2 regions of the Streptomyces sp. NPDC052299 genome follow, and region 1 is predicted to be linked to the other one. Evidence: riboswitches for the same ligand, from Rfam matches in the RefSeq annotation. Region 1 holds a riboswitch; the other holds the start of a gene.

The links. A riboswitch is a leader RNA that binds a small molecule or an ion and turns the genes downstream of it on or off. The one in region 1 is predicted to bind cyclic di-AMP.
Region 2: another riboswitch for cyclic di-AMP. It lies ahead of AB0L33_RS23775 (M23 family metallopeptidase); the one in region 1 lies ahead of AB0L33_RS31735 (C40 family peptidase).

What each region holds. Positions count from the first base shown of each region.
Region 1 covers NZ_JBFAUP010000027.1:1,319-8,376, reverse strand. The annotation lists gene AB0L33_RS31765 (adenosylmethionine--8-amino-7-oxononanoate transaminase) at 1-959, opposite strand, end outside; gene bioB (biotin synthase BioB) at 952-2,160, opposite strand; gene AB0L33_RS31755 (8-amino-7-oxononanoate synthase) at 2,303-3,445, shown strand; gene AB0L33_RS31750 (DUF397 domain-containing protein) at 3,460-3,657, opposite strand; gene AB0L33_RS31745 (helix-turn-helix transcriptional regulator) at 3,683-4,543, opposite strand; gene AB0L33_RS31740 (ATP-binding protein) at 4,749-5,180, shown strand; gene AB0L33_RS31735 (C40 family peptidase) at 5,191-5,664, opposite strand; cyclic di-AMP (ydaO/yuaA leader) riboswitch at 5,668-5,864, opposite strand; gene AB0L33_RS31730 (hypothetical protein) at 6,171-6,479, opposite strand; gene AB0L33_RS31725 (ATP-dependent Clp protease proteolytic subunit) at 6,487-7,058, opposite strand, start outside.
Region 2 covers NZ_JBFAUP010000014.1:126,633-133,690, reverse strand. The annotation lists gene AB0L33_RS23785 (pitrilysin family protein) at 1-697, shown strand, start outside; gene AB0L33_RS23780 (pitrilysin family protein) at 724-2,106, shown strand; cyclic di-AMP (ydaO/yuaA leader) riboswitch at 2,362-2,529, shown strand; gene AB0L33_RS23775 (M23 family metallopeptidase) at 2,542-3,381, shown strand; gene AB0L33_RS23770 (GntR family transcriptional regulator) at 3,602-4,306, shown strand; gene AB0L33_RS23765 (HPr family phosphocarrier protein) at 4,477-4,758, opposite strand; gene AB0L33_RS23760 (GNAT family N-acetyltransferase) at 4,932-7,058, shown strand, end outside.

The DNA.
Region 1 (7,058 bases):
AACGTCGGTCCGTGGGCGAGCACCGGCACCTCGCCGCGCGAGATGCCGTCGGCCACCTCGCTCGTGCACAGCGTCGCCGCCATCGTGAGATAGCCGCCGGTCAGCGCCTTGCCCACGCACATCACATCGGGGGAGACCCCCGCGTGCTCGGCGGCGAACAGCTTTCCCGTACGCCCGAAGCCCGTCGCGATCTCGTCGAACACGAGCAGCACGCCGTGCGCGTCGCACGCCTCGCGCAGCACGCGCAGACAGCCGGGGGAGTGGAAGCGCATGCCGCCCGCCCCCTGGACCACCGGCTCCACGATCACGGCCGCCAGTTCGTCCGCGTGGTGCGCGATCAGCTCGCGCAGGTGCGCCGCGTACGCGGGGTCGGGCCCGGAGTCGTAACCGGCGGGAGGCTCGTCCGCGAAGACCTGGCGGGGCAGGGCGCCGGACCACAGCTCGTGCATCCCGCCCTCGGGGTCGCACACCGACATCGGCTGCCAGGTGTCCCCGTGGTAGCCGCCGCGCCAGGTCAGCAGGCGCTGCTTGGCCGGCCGCCCGGCCGAGCGCCAGTACTGCAGGCACATCTTCACGGCGACCTCGACCGACACGGAGCCCGAGTCGGCGAGGAACACGTGGCGCAGCGGCTCCGGGGTGATCTCCACCAGCCGGGCCGCCAGCCGGACGGCCGGTTCATGCGTGAGCCCGCCGAACATCACATGGCTCATCCGGTCCAGCTGGCCGCGCGCCGCCTCGTTCAGCACGGGGTGGTTGTAGCCGTGCACGGCCGACCACCACGAGGACATCCCGTCGACCAACTCGTGCTGTCCGTGAGCGGGTTCGGCGAGCCGCAGCCGGACCCCGGACGCGGACTCCACGACCAGCGGCTCCTGCCGGCCCGGCATGGGGCCGTACGGATGCCAGACGTGCGCCCGGTCCAGGTCCCGGAGTGCGGCGGGGGAGAGCGGCTCAGGCATTGGGAGCGAGGTCCGTGCCCGCGCCGCGGCGGCGGACCGCCACCAGGTCCGTGCGGGCACCCGGCACCTGTGTCTCCGGCGCCTCCGCAGCGGGTGCGGGCTCCGCCTCCGCGGCCTCCCCGCACGGACCGCAGCCGCCGCCCGCGTGCGCACCGCAGCCCTCGGCCGCGTGCGCACCGCAGCCCGCCGCCGCGTCCGCGCGGTGCCGGGGGAGCGTCGTCGTGCCCGCCCCCTCCACCTCGAAACCGGCGTCCGCGATCATGTCCAGATCCGCCTGCCCGGCCTGGCCCTCACTGGTCAGGTAGTCGCCCAGGAAGATGGAGTTGACCAGGTGCAGGGCGAGCGGCTGCATCGAGCGCAGATGGACCTCGCGCCCGCCCGCGAGCCGCACCTCCACGTCCGGGCAGACGAACCGCACCATCGCCAGGATGCGCAGACAGCGCTGCGGCGTCAGGTTCCACTCCTTGGCGAGCGGGGTCCCCTCGAACGGGATCAGGAAGTTGACCGGGACGGAGTCCGGGTCCAGTTCGCGCAGCGAGAAGACCACGTCGACCAGATCGGCGTCGCTCTCGCCCATGCCCGCGATCAGCCCCGAGCACGCGGAGAGCCCGGCGGCCTGCGCCTGCTGCACGGTCTCGACGCGGTCGGCGTAGGTGTGGGTGGTCGTGATCTCCCCGTACGTGCCCTCGGACGTGTTGAGGTTGTGGTTGTACGCGTCGGCGCCCGCCGAACGCAGCCGGTCGGCCTGGCCCTCGGAGAGCAGACCGAGGCAGGCACAGACCTCGACGCCCTCGTTCTCCTCCTTGATGGCCTCGATGGTCTTCGAGACCCGGTCGACGTCCCGGTCCGTCGGGCCCCGGCCACTGGCCACCAGGCACACGCGCTTGGCGCCGCCGGCCACCCCTGCCGCCGCCGCCTTCGACGCCTCCTCGGGCTTCAGCCAGGTGTACTTGAGGATCTCGGCCTTGGAACCGAGCCGCTGCGAACAGTACGAGCAGTCCTCGGGGCAGAGCCCGGACTTCAGATTGACCAGATAGTTCAGCTTCACCCGCCGCCCGAACCACTGACGGCGCACCTTGCCCGCCGCGGCCACCACGTCGAGCAGTTCGTCGTCCGGGGTCGCCAGTACGGCGAGCGCTTCTTCACGGGTCGGCAGCTCGCGCCGCAGCCCCTTGTCCACCAGCGTGTTCAGGAGGTCCATGGCGATGATCCTGACGCACCGCACCGCCCGGAGCCAAGGAGGAACCGGACAACAGAGCTCACGTGGGGTGTGTGCATCGCCACACCGTGTCTCGGCATGAGCCCGGTTAGGGTCTGTGAGCTGCCTACAAAAGGGACCGCCCATGCCCGCCACCCCGTTCGACTGGATCGAAGACGAGGCGCGCCGGCGCGCGGACGCGGGTCTCGTCCGCCGGCTGCGGCCCCGCGAGGCCGGAGCGGGGCTCCTGGACCTCGCGAGCAACGACTACCTCGGCCTCACCCGGCACCCGGAGGTGACCTCCGCCGCCGCGGACGCGGCGCGCCGCTGGGGCGGAGGGGCGACCGGCTCCCGGCTGGTCACCGGTTCGACCGCGCTGCACGGCGAGCTCGAACGCGAACTCGCCGCGTTCTGCGGCTTCGAGGCCGCGCTCGTCCTCTCCTCCGGTTACGCCGCCAACCTCGCGGCCCTCACCGCGCTCACCGGACGCGGCGCCCTCATCGCGTCGGACGCGGGCAACCACGCCTCCATCGTGGACGGCTGCCGCCTCTCCCGGGCCGAGACCGCCGTCGTCCCGCACGCCGACCCGGAGGCCGTCCGCAAGACGCTGCGCGGGCACGAGGGCCGGAAGCTCGCCGTCACCGACTCGGTGTTCTCCGTGGACGGCGACGCCGCGCCGCTGGCCGCGCTGGCCGCCGTCTGCCGGGCGGAGGGCGCCGCGCTCCTGGTGGACGACGCGCACGGACTCGGCGTGCTCGGCGAGGGCGGACGGGGCGCGCTCGACGCGGCGGGGCTCGCGGGAGACGCGGACGTCGTGGCCACGCTCACCCTGTCCAAGTCCCTGGGCAGCCAGGGCGGCGCGGTCCTCGGACCGGCCCGGGTCATCGAGCACCTGGTCAACACCGCCCGGACGTTCATCTTCGACACCGGACTCGCACCGGCCGCCGCCGGCGCCGCCCTGGGCGCGCTGAGGCTGCTGCGCCGCGAACCGGCGCGCGCGCTCAGGGCGCGTACGGTCGCCACCGCGCTGTACGAGGGGCTGACGGCGGCCGGTCTGACCGCGGCGCGGCCCGACGCGGCGGTCGTCTCGGTCCGGGCGCCCTCGGCCGACGCCGCCGTGCGCTGGGCCGCCGACTGCCGCACGGCCGGGATGGCGGTGGGCTGCTTCCGGCCGCCGTCCGTGCCCGACGGCATCTCGCGGCTCCGGCTGACCGCCCGCGCCGACCTGACCGGTGATCAGGTAGCGCGGGCGGTGGAGACGGTGCGGAGGACCGCACCGCGGAGCTGAGACGGTGGTCCGGCTCAGCGTTTCAAGCCGGAGACGAAGGACGTCCAGGCCGCCGTGGAGAACTCCAGGGGCGTCCTGGCCACGTCCTTCGAGTCGCGGACGGCCAGCAGCCGCCCGCCTCCGGACGGCGCGGTCTCCACGCAGTTGTTCATTCCCGTGCTGTAGCTGCTGCTGCGCCAGCGCAAGGCGTGCCGGGCGAGGTGATCGGACATGACGCTTCCTCCGGGCGGTGGGGGGTCACCGGTCGCCGCGGTCGATCGCGGCGATCCGGTCCAGCGTGTGCTCCGGCGACAGCGCGTGCGCCTGAAGGGTCTCGAAGGCCGAGCTGTACGCCGCAAGGTCTTCTTTCCGTTCCAGGTAGAGGCTACTCGTCAAGTGGTCGAGAACGACCACGTCAAGGTCGGAAGCAGTCGGAAAAGAGAAGATAACGAAAGGGCTGGTGAGGCTGACATAGCCGCCGACCGAGAACGGAAGCAACTGGAGTCGCACATGGGGAAGTTGTGCCACCCGGGCGAGATGGCGCAGCTGCTCCCTCATCACCCGCCTGCCGCCGACCTCCCGGTGCAGCACCGCCTCGTCCAGGACCGCGCTCAGCCGCAGCGGCGGATCGCTCCGCAGCACCCCCTGCCGGGTCAGCCGTACCTCCACCAGCGAGTCCAGCTGACCGGACGGCAGCCCGTCCAGGGAGGCCCGGGTCACCGCGCGGGCGTAGTCGGCCGTCTGCAACAGGCCCGGTACCACCGTGGTCTCCAGCGTCCGGGCGGTGCGCGCCTGCGATTCCAGGCTGATGAAGTCGCGGTACTGGGGCGGGATGAGCCCCCGGTAGGCGTGCCACCAGCCCGCACCGCCCCCGCCCGCCGAACCGGCGAGCGCGCCCAGGACCTCGCGGAGCTTCGGATCGTCCATGCCGTACGCGTCGAGGAGCCGGTCCACGTCGTCCGGCCGCACCCCGCTGACACCTGTCTCGATCCTGCTCACCTTCGACTGGTGCCAGCCGAGGAGCGCCGCCGCCTCCCGGCTCGTGAGACCTGACGCGTGGCGCAGGCTCCGCAGCTCCTCTCCCAGCTTGCGGCGCCGCACCGCAGGGCCGTGCTGCATCCGAATGGCTCCCTCCACTGCCCGACGAGCAGACAGTGTGGCGCCGGAGCGGGTCCGCGTGGGCGGAGTTCACCGGTTTGAGGGACAGATATATGCATATCTTGGTGGATCGCCGCCGCGGAGGGCAGCATCAGTGGCACGCTGGCGCGAAGCACAACCGGACCGCTCGGCGGGCCGGTACCGGGTGGGAAAGGGACGGCTCGCCATGGCAGACCATCAGGAAGCACGTGTCACCCTGCCGAGCGAGCGGGTCTCGGTCTCCGCGGCCCGCGGGTTCGTCGCCCGGGTGCTGACGGAGTGGGGCCTGCCCGAGGACGCGGAGGCCGCCGACGCCGTCCGCCTCATCATCTCGGAGCTGGCCACCAACGCCGTCCTGCACACCTTCGGGCAGTCGCCCACCTTCACCGTGGACCTGCGTCTCGAACGGGACGAGGAGCTGCGCCTCGGAGTGACGGACAGCCATCCCCGCCGGCCCCGGCGACTGCCCGCCGCCGTCCAGCAGGACAACGGACGCGGCATGGTCATCATCCGCTCCCTGGCCAAGGAGTACGGCGGCCGGCTGGCCGTCACACCCACCGCCGACGGCGGCAAGACCGTCTGGGTGGCGCTCCCGTGGCAGGCCCCCGTCCAGCCCTGAGACGGGCGGGTCAGCCGACGCGGCCGTAGGAGACGCTCCTGGTCCAGATCTTCTCCAGCCGGACCACGGCGCCGGTCTTCGGCGAGTGCCAGATCTTCCCGCTGCCGGCGTAGATGCCCACGTGGTAGACGCTGCGCCCCGCATGGAAGAAGACCAGGTCACCTCGTTGGCGCTGGGACGCCGAGATGTGCCTGGTCCTGTTGTACTGCTGCTGGGCCGTGCGGGGGAGTTGCTTGCCCGCCTTCTTGAACGAGTAGAGCGTCAGCCCCGAACAGTCGAAGCTGCCGGGCCCGGTGGCGCCCCAGCGGTAGGGTGCCCCCTTCTTCGACGCGGCGATCTTCAGGGCCTTCATCGCGTGGCCGGCCGCCTGCGCCTCGGGCGCGGCTCCTGGGACGCACAGCGTGCCGCCGACGGCGGCGAGAGTCATGGCCGAGGCCGTGGTGGCCCGGACGAGCAGAGACGGGACATGAACCTGCGCACTCATGCGCAACCCTTCGTCAGCCGCCTGTGAAGGATGACCTGTCGGGTTCGGGCTGGCGAAGTCGCCCGGCCGCGCGATGCGGCTTCACCCCGAGGGACAACCGGAGATCCGGCGGTCCCGTAGTGCTCGGGTCCTCCACTCCTGCCGATCCACTCCTGTCGACCAGTCATCCGGGCGGCGGCAGGACTCGGCGTCCGCCCGGACCGCCCCGCCGCGGTGGCGGGGGCTTGTCGTCCCAGGGATCTTGACTCACCTCGTGCCGGATTTCCGAGCCGGAACGGCCATCGGTGAAGACCGTCCCGGATGGCCCGTTCAGGTGGACGGAAACCCGGACGGCCGTCCGCCGGCCGCCCGGGGCCACGGCCGTACCAGCGGTGTCGCGAAGGAAACCGCCCCCCGCGCATCAGGAAAAGGCAAATCGGACCGTCGCTCGTGAGAGGGAACGCCTACGCCGAACGAGCGAGGAAATCTCGCGCACCTCCCGGGCGTGTCGGCGACCTGCGGCGGCCTCAGTCCGGCGCGGCGGGCGGCAGCGCGACCCGGGCCGCCCTCCGCTCGCCGTCCAGCTCCCGCAGAGCGCGGGTCAACGTGCCGCTGTGGATACGGGTTTCGCCGCGTCGGTGCATCAGCGCGAGCGCGTCCCGCAGGGCCGCCGCGTGCGAGGCGAGCGCCTGCGCGGCGCGCAGGGCCGTGTAGGTGTCGTCGCCGTGCGCCGGATTGATCCGGCCCACCTGGTCGACCACCCGCAGATAGTGGTCGATGAACTCGGACTCGGCCCGGGTCAGGGCGGGCAGCGGCGAGAACTCCGATGGCTGCATCGCCGGTTCACCACCCGGAGCGCGGCGGCACCGGGAGCCGGTTCCGCACGATGTGGTCGACCAGCCCGTACGCCAGGGCGCCCTCCGCGTCGAGGGTGAGGTCGCGCTCGGTGTCCTCCGTGACCTGCTCGACGGAGCGCCCCGTGTGCCGGGCCAGCATGCCGGTCATCGTGGCGCGCATCCGGGCCATTTCGCGCGCCTCGATCTCCAGGTCGGAGGGCTGCCCCTGGACCGGCTCGTCCAGTGCGGGCTGGCTGACGACCACCTTGGCGCCGGGCAGCATGTGCCGCCGGCCCGGGGCGCCCGCGGCGAGCAGGACGGCCGCCCCGGCCCCCGCCCGGCCCAGGCAGTAGGTCTCCACCTCGCAGCTGAGGAAGTTCATCGTGTCGTACAGGACCGTCATCGCGCCGAACGAGCCGCCCGGCGAGTTGATGTACAGCGAGACGGGCCGGTCCGGCGCGTCGTGCTCCAGGTACATCAGCTGGGCGACCAGGTCGTTGGCGGCCGTCTCGTCCAGGGCCGTGCCCAGGAAGACGACGCGCTCGGCGAGCAGCTTGGAGTACGGGTCGAGGGTCCGGG
Region 2 (7,058 bases), on a different contig from region 1:
GTACTTCGGCTCCATCCCCTCCCACGACGGCAAGCAGCCGCCGCGCGACGGCTCGCTGCCCACGATCATGGGCGGCCAGCTGCGTGAGGAGGTACGCGAGGAGGTGCCGGCGCGCGCCCTGATGGCCGCGTACCGGCTGCCCCACGACGGCACCCGCGAGTGCGACGCCGCGGACCTCGCCCTGACCGTGCTCGGCGGCGGCGAGTCGTCCCGGCTGCACAACCGCCTGGTCCGGCGCGACCGTACGGCCGTGGCCGCCGGGTTCGGCCTGCTCCGGCTCGCCGGCGCGCCCTCCCTGGGCTGGCTGGACGTCAAGACGTCCGGCGGCGTGGAGGTGGCGGAGATCGAGGCCGCCGTCGACGAGGAGCTTGCCCGGTTCGCCGAGGAAGGCCCCACGGCCGAGGAGATGGAGCGCGCCCAAGCCCAGTTGGAGCGCGAATGGCTGGACCGCCTCGGTACGGTCGCGGGCCGCGCCGACGAACTGTGCCGGTACGCCGTGCTGTTCGGCGACCCCCAGCTGGCGCTGTCCGCCGTGCACCGGGTCCTCGACGTCACGGCCGAGGAGGTCAAGGCGGCCGCCCAGGCGCAGCTGCGGCCCGACAACCGGGCGGTTCTCGTCTACGAACCGGTCGAGCCCGCCGAGGCCGCCGAAGAGGCCGACACCGACACCGACGCGCACGAAGGGGCGGACCAGTGACCGACGCTGCCGCGACTGAAGTTCCGATGCAGTTCCACCCCCAGCCCGCTCCCGGCGTGGCCCGGCCGTGGGCCTTCCCCGCGCCCGAGCGGGGCTCCCTGCCCAACGGCCTCACCGTCCTGCGCTGCCACCGCCCCGGCCAGCAGGTCGTCGCCGTCGAGATCTTCCTCGCCGCCCCCCTGGACGCCGAGCCCGAGGGTCTGGACGGCGTGGCCACGATCATGTCGCGCGCCCTGTCCGAGGGCACCGACAAGCAGAGCGCCGAGGAGTTCGCCGCCGAGCTGGAGCGGTGCGGTGCCACCCTCGACGCCCACGCCGACCACCCCGGCGTCCGGGTCTCGCTGGAGGTCCCGGCCTCGCGTCTGGCCAAGGCGCTCGGCCTGGTCGCCGAGGCGCTGCGGGCGCCGGCCTTCGCCGAAAGCGAGATCGAGCGCCTGGTGCGGAACCGGCTGGACGAGATTCCGCACGAGCAGGCCAACCCGGCCCGCCGTGCGGCCAAGCAGCTCTCCAAGGAGCTGTTCCCGGCCACGGCCCGCATGTCCCGCCCGCGCCTGGGCACCGAGGAGACCATCGGGCGGATCGACGCCGCGGCCGTGCGCGCCTTCTACGACGCGCACATCCGGCCGTCCACGGCGACCGCCGTGGTCGTCGGCGACCTCACCGGCATCGACCTGGACGCGCTGCTCGCCGACACCCTCGGCGACTGGTCCGGGAACGCCGCCGAGCCCCGTCCCGTGCCGCCGATCACGGCCGACGACACCGGCCGGGTGATCATTGTGGACCGCCCCGGCGCGGTGCAGACGCAGCTGCTGATCGGCCGCATCGGCGCCGACCGCCACGACAGCGTGTGGCCCGCCCAGGTCCTCGGCACCTACTGCCTCGGCGGCACGCTGACCTCCCGGCTCGACCGGGTGCTGCGCGAGGAGAAGGGCTACACCTACGGCGTACGGGCCTTCGCCCAGGTGCTCCGCTCCGGTGCCGCCGACTCCGTCTCGGGTGCGACGGGCGCCGCGATGCTCGCCATCAGCGGTTCCGTGGACACCGAGTCCACCGGGCCGGCGCTGGACGACCTGTGGAAGGTCCTGCGGACGCTGGCCGCCGAGGGCCTGACCGACGCCGAGCGCGAGACGGCCGTGCAGAACCTCGTGGGCGTCGCACCGCTGAAGTTCGAGACGGCGGCCTCCGTGGCGAGCACGCTCGCCGACCAGGTGGAACAGCACCTCCCGGACGACTACCAGGCGACGCTGTACGCCCGCCTCGCCGAGACCGGCACCGTGGAGGCGACCGCGGCCGTGGTCAGCGCCTTCCCGGTGGACCGGCTGGTCACGGTCCTGGTCGGGGACGCCTCGCGCATCGAGGAGCCGGTCAGGGCGCTCGGCATCGGTGAGGTGTCGGTCGTCACCGGCTGATCCGCCGCTCAACCCGCCCCACGGGTAAGGGGGAGGGTCCCGCGCCGCGGTCGCGCCGGACCCTCCTCACCACCTGGTCCCCTTCTCCCCTTCTCCCCTTCTCCCCTTCTCCTCTTCTGTCCCTTTTGTCCGCTAAGTGGTCGGCTCGCCCTGTGGGATGCGCTACAAAACCCCATGTCCGTTTGGTGGCGTGAAGTCCGTCCGCTTAGCGTCGGGTCCGCTGTCCGCCACTCGTACGCGCATCCGTGACGTACCGGGCAGCCATCGCCGAGTCCCCGTCAGGCGCGAGCCTGGGGAGCCGGGGACCCACGCAGTCCCTGGGGTGAATCGGATGCCCGCACTCCGTCCGGAGTGAGGCGTCCGTAGGAGACCTTCCTGCTCCGAACCCGTCAGCTAACCCGGTAGGCGAGAAGGAAGGAAAGGACCCGCCACCCCATGGCGTTCACCCGTGCCACCGGGAAGCACCGTGCCCCGAGCCGCCTGACCCGCGCCGGCGCCAAGGCCGTCGGCGTCGCGACGCTCGCCGCAGGCGGTGTCATCGGCTCCCTGGCCTCCCCGGCCCTCGCCGCCGACTCCGGGACGGCCCCCGCCGCCACCGAGACCGGCCTCTCCCAGCTCCTCGCCATCGAGAACACCCTCGCCGACCGGATCGACGCCCAGGCCGCCGCGCAGCAGCACCAGGCCGAGGCCGCCGAGAAGAAGGCTGAGGCCAAGGCGAAGGCGGTGGCCAAGAAGAAGGCCGAGGCCGCGAAGAAGAGGGCCGCCGAGAAGGCCGCCAAGGCCAAGGAAGCGGCCAAGGCGAAGGCCAGGGCCGCCCGCGAGGCTTCCGCCCGTGCCGGCCGCTCCACCACCCGCACCGCGCTGGGCTCCTCCTACCAGCTGCCCGTCGCCGGCTCGTACGTGACCACGGGCTACAAGTCCAGCGGCTCGCTCTGGTCGTCCGGCAGTCACTCCGGCATCGACTTCCACGCCGCGTCCGGCAGCTCCGTCGTCGCTGTCGGCGCCGGCACGGTCGTGGAGGCCGGCTGGGGCGGAGCGTACGGCAACAACATCGTGCTCCGGATGACGGACGGCACGTACACCCAGTACGGCCACCTCTCCTCGATCGGCGTATCCGTCGGCCAGAGCGTCGCGGCCGGCCAGCAGATCGGACTCTCCGGCTCGACCGGCAACTCCACCGGACCGCACCTCCACTTCGAGGCCCGCACCACGCCCTCCTACGGCTCGGACATGGACCCGGTCGCGTATCTGCGCGCCCACGGCGTCAGCGTCTGACCGTTCGCAGCCCCCCACCGAAGACCCCGGCACCCCGCCGGGGTCTTCGCCGTTCCCGCACCCGTGCACGTGCCTCTCGTGCGCCTTCCGCCGCTCGGTCGTGACCAAAAGATATTCATGAATTAACGCTCGGCATCGGAAATGCGAGCGCATTGCAATAGAGTCACGCCAGAGGTGTCGATCGGCCGCTGTTCGCGGGGATTGAGGCGGAGGTTCGGACATGCGTGTTCCGGCGCATTCGGTATGCACGGCAATCCGTGACGACATCGTCTCCGGTGTCTTCGAACGCGGCAGCCGGCTCACCGAGGAGGTACTCGCACGGCGCTACGGGGTCTCCCGCGTCCCGGTACGGGAAGCGCTGCGCACCCTGGAGTCGGAGGGCTTCGTCGTCACCCGGAGACACGCCGGAGCCTGCGTCGCCGAGCCCTCGGAGCAGGAGGCCGCCGACCTCCTGGAGGTCCGCATGCTGCTGGAGCCGCTGAGCGCGGCCCGCGCGGCCCAGCGCCGGACGGAGGCCCACCTCAAGGTGTTGCGCGGCCTGGTCAGGCTCGGGCAGGAGCGGGCCCGCCGGGGCGAGGGCGAGGACCTGCGCTCCTTGGCCGGCTGGTTCCACGAGACGCTGGCCCAGGCATCGGGCAGCCCCGGCCTCATCGCCCTGCTCACCCAGCTCCGCCACAAGATCGCCTGGATGTACGCGGTCGAGCAGCCGGCCCGCCCGGCCGACGCCTGGGCCGAGCACGGCGCCCTCGTGGACGCCGTGGCGCGCGGGGACGCGGAGCGGGCCAGGGCCCTGGCCGCGCAGCTCGCCGAACGCCACGGCGCCGCGCACCGGCTCCGCCGCGCCGCCCGCCCCGCCACCGTGCCCCGGGCCGGCCGTGTGAGGGCTTCGCAACGTCCCGTAAACACCGCGAGCGGCCGGAATTAACAAAGGCCGCGTACAAATAGAGAAAGGCGCGTGCAAAAACAGGAAAAGGCGTCGCCTGCCTATTCGGTCCGGTCGTCATGGTCCGGGTCCGTGCACGCAAAAGCCGCGGCGCCCCATGCAGGGGGCCGCGGCTTTCCCGTAGGAATGCCGGCGGTGCCGGCCACTCGGGCTCAGACGGTCTCCGGAAGCTCCTCGAGGCCCTCGGCGACCAGCTTCGCCAGACGGTCCAGGGCGGCCTCGGCGTTGTCCGCGTCGGACGCGAGCACGATCTCCTCGCCGCCCTGGGCGCCGAGGCCGAGCACCGCGAGCATGGAGGCCGCGTTGACCGGGTTGCCGTCCGCCTTGGCGATGGTGACGGGAACGCCGGAGGCCGTAGCGGCACGGACGAAGATGGAAGCGGGGCGGGCGTGCAGGCCCTCGGCCCAACCGACGTTTACGCGGCGCTCAGCCATGGTTCTGCCCTTCACGAATCAACGGTTGTCTAGACCAGTGTCTCATGTGGTGCGCGATGCTCCGGGCAGACCCGCGGGCCCTCCCGGGCGCCGCGCCCACGGTCTTCCGGAGACCTCAGACTGCCCCGGCCCCGGCACCCCCGCGACCGGTGCGACAGCCGTAGGCTTTCCTCATGCAGCCCTCTCCGGAGCAGAGTCCGCATCACGCCTACCCCGATCACTGGGAGGCGGACGTGGTGCTCCGCGACGGCGGCACCGCGCGCATCAGGCCGATCACCACGGACGACGCCGAGCGGCTGGTCAGCTTCTACGAGCAGGTTTCCGACGAGTCGAAGTACTACCGCTTCTTCGCGCCCTACCCCCGGCTCTCCGCCAAGGACGTCCACCGCTTCACCCATCACGACTACGTCGACAGGGTGGGGCTGGCCGTCACGGTGGGCGGCGAGTTCATCGCCACCGTCCGCTACGACCGGATCGACGCGACCGGCCGCCCCGCCTCCGCCCCCGCCGACGAGGCCGAGGTCGCCTTCCTCGTCCAGGACGCCCACCAGGGCCGGGGCGTGGCCTCGACCCTGCTCGAACACATCGCGGCCGTCGCCCGCGAGCGGGGCATCCGGCGCTTCGCTGCCGAAGTGCTGCCCGCCAACACCAAGATGATCAAGGTGTTCCGGGACGCCGGCTACACCCAGCAGCGCAGCTTCGAGGACGGCTCCGTCCACCTCACCCTGGACCTCGAACCGACCGCGGAATCCCTCGCCGTCCAGCGCGCCCGCGAACAGCGCGCCGAAGCCAAGTCCGTACAGCGGCTGCTCGCCCCCGGCTCCGTCGCCGTCATCGGCGTCGGCCGCACCCCCGGCGGCGTCGGCCGCACGGTCCTGCGCAACCTGCTCGGCGCGGGCTTCACCGGCCGCGTCCACGCGGTGAACAGCGCGTTCCCCGCGGACCAGGACACCATCGACGGGGTCCCCGCGCACCGCTCCCTGGGGGAGATCGGCCGGCCGGTCGACCTCGCGGTGGTCGCCGTGCCCGCCGACCGGGTCCCGGAAGCCGTCGCGGACTGCGGCGAGCGCGGCGTCCAGGGGCTGGTGGTCCTCTCCGCCGGTTACGCCGAGTGGGGCGCCGAGGGCCGCGAGCGCCAGCGGGAACTGGTGCGCCAGGCCCGTTCGTACGGCATGCGGATCATCGGGCCCAACGCGTTCGGCATCATCAACAACTCCGAGGCGGTCCGGCTCAACGCCTCGCTCGCCCCGGACCGGCCCGCCTCCGGGCGCATCGGCCTGTTCACCCAGTCCGGTGCCATCGGCATCGCCCTGCTCTCCGGGCTCTACCGGCGCGGCGCGGGGCTCTCCACCTTCATCTCGGCCGGCAACCGGGCCGACATCTCCGGCAACGACTTCCTCCAGTACTGGTACGAGGACCCGGACACCGATGTCGCCCTGCTCTACCTGGAATCGCTGGGCAACCCGCGCAAGTTCACCCGCCTCGCCCGCCGTACCGCCGCCGTGAAGCCGGTCGTCGTGGTCAAGGGCGCCCGGCACAGCGGCTCCACCCCGCCCGGCCACGCCGTCCCCGTCAGCCGCATCCCCGACTCCACGGTCTCCGCGCTGATGCGGCAGGCGGGCGTCATCCGCGTCGACACGGTCACGGAGATGGTCGACGCCGGACTGCTCCTCGCCGACCAGCCGCTCCCGGCGGGCGGACGCGTCGCGATCCTCGGCAACTCGGAGTCCCTGGGGCTGCTCACGTACGACGTGTGCCTGGCCGAGGGGCTTCGGCCGCGCCCGCCGATCGACCTCACCACCTCCGCCACTCCGCAGGACTTCCGGGACGCGCTCTCGGCGGCGCTGGCCGACGGGGCGTGCGACGCCGTGATCGTGACGGCGATCCCGTGGGTCGGCGAGAACGGCGAGGCGGAGTCGGGCGACGGCGAGGTCCTGGCCACCGCCCTGCACGCGGCGGCCGCCGCCGGACCGGCCAAGCCGGTCGCCGTGGTGCACGTAGAGATCGGCGGCCTGGCGGAGGCGCTGGCGGCCGCCACCAGCACGGTGGCCCAGCCGCGCCCGGCCACCCAGCCGTTCGCGGCGGCCCGAGAGGCGCCGGGAGCCGTCGCGCCGGGGGCCCCCACCGCGTCGCCGAGCGGCAGGGCCGGCACCCCGGCGGCCACCGCACCATCCGCCGCAGCGGCAGGCGCGGCGCCGAACGCCGCGCAGCCCGCCGCCGCGGACGGCACCCCCCAAGCCCCCCAAGCCCCCGAGTCCCACGGCGTCGACCAGGACGCCCCCCGCATCGGCCGTATCCCG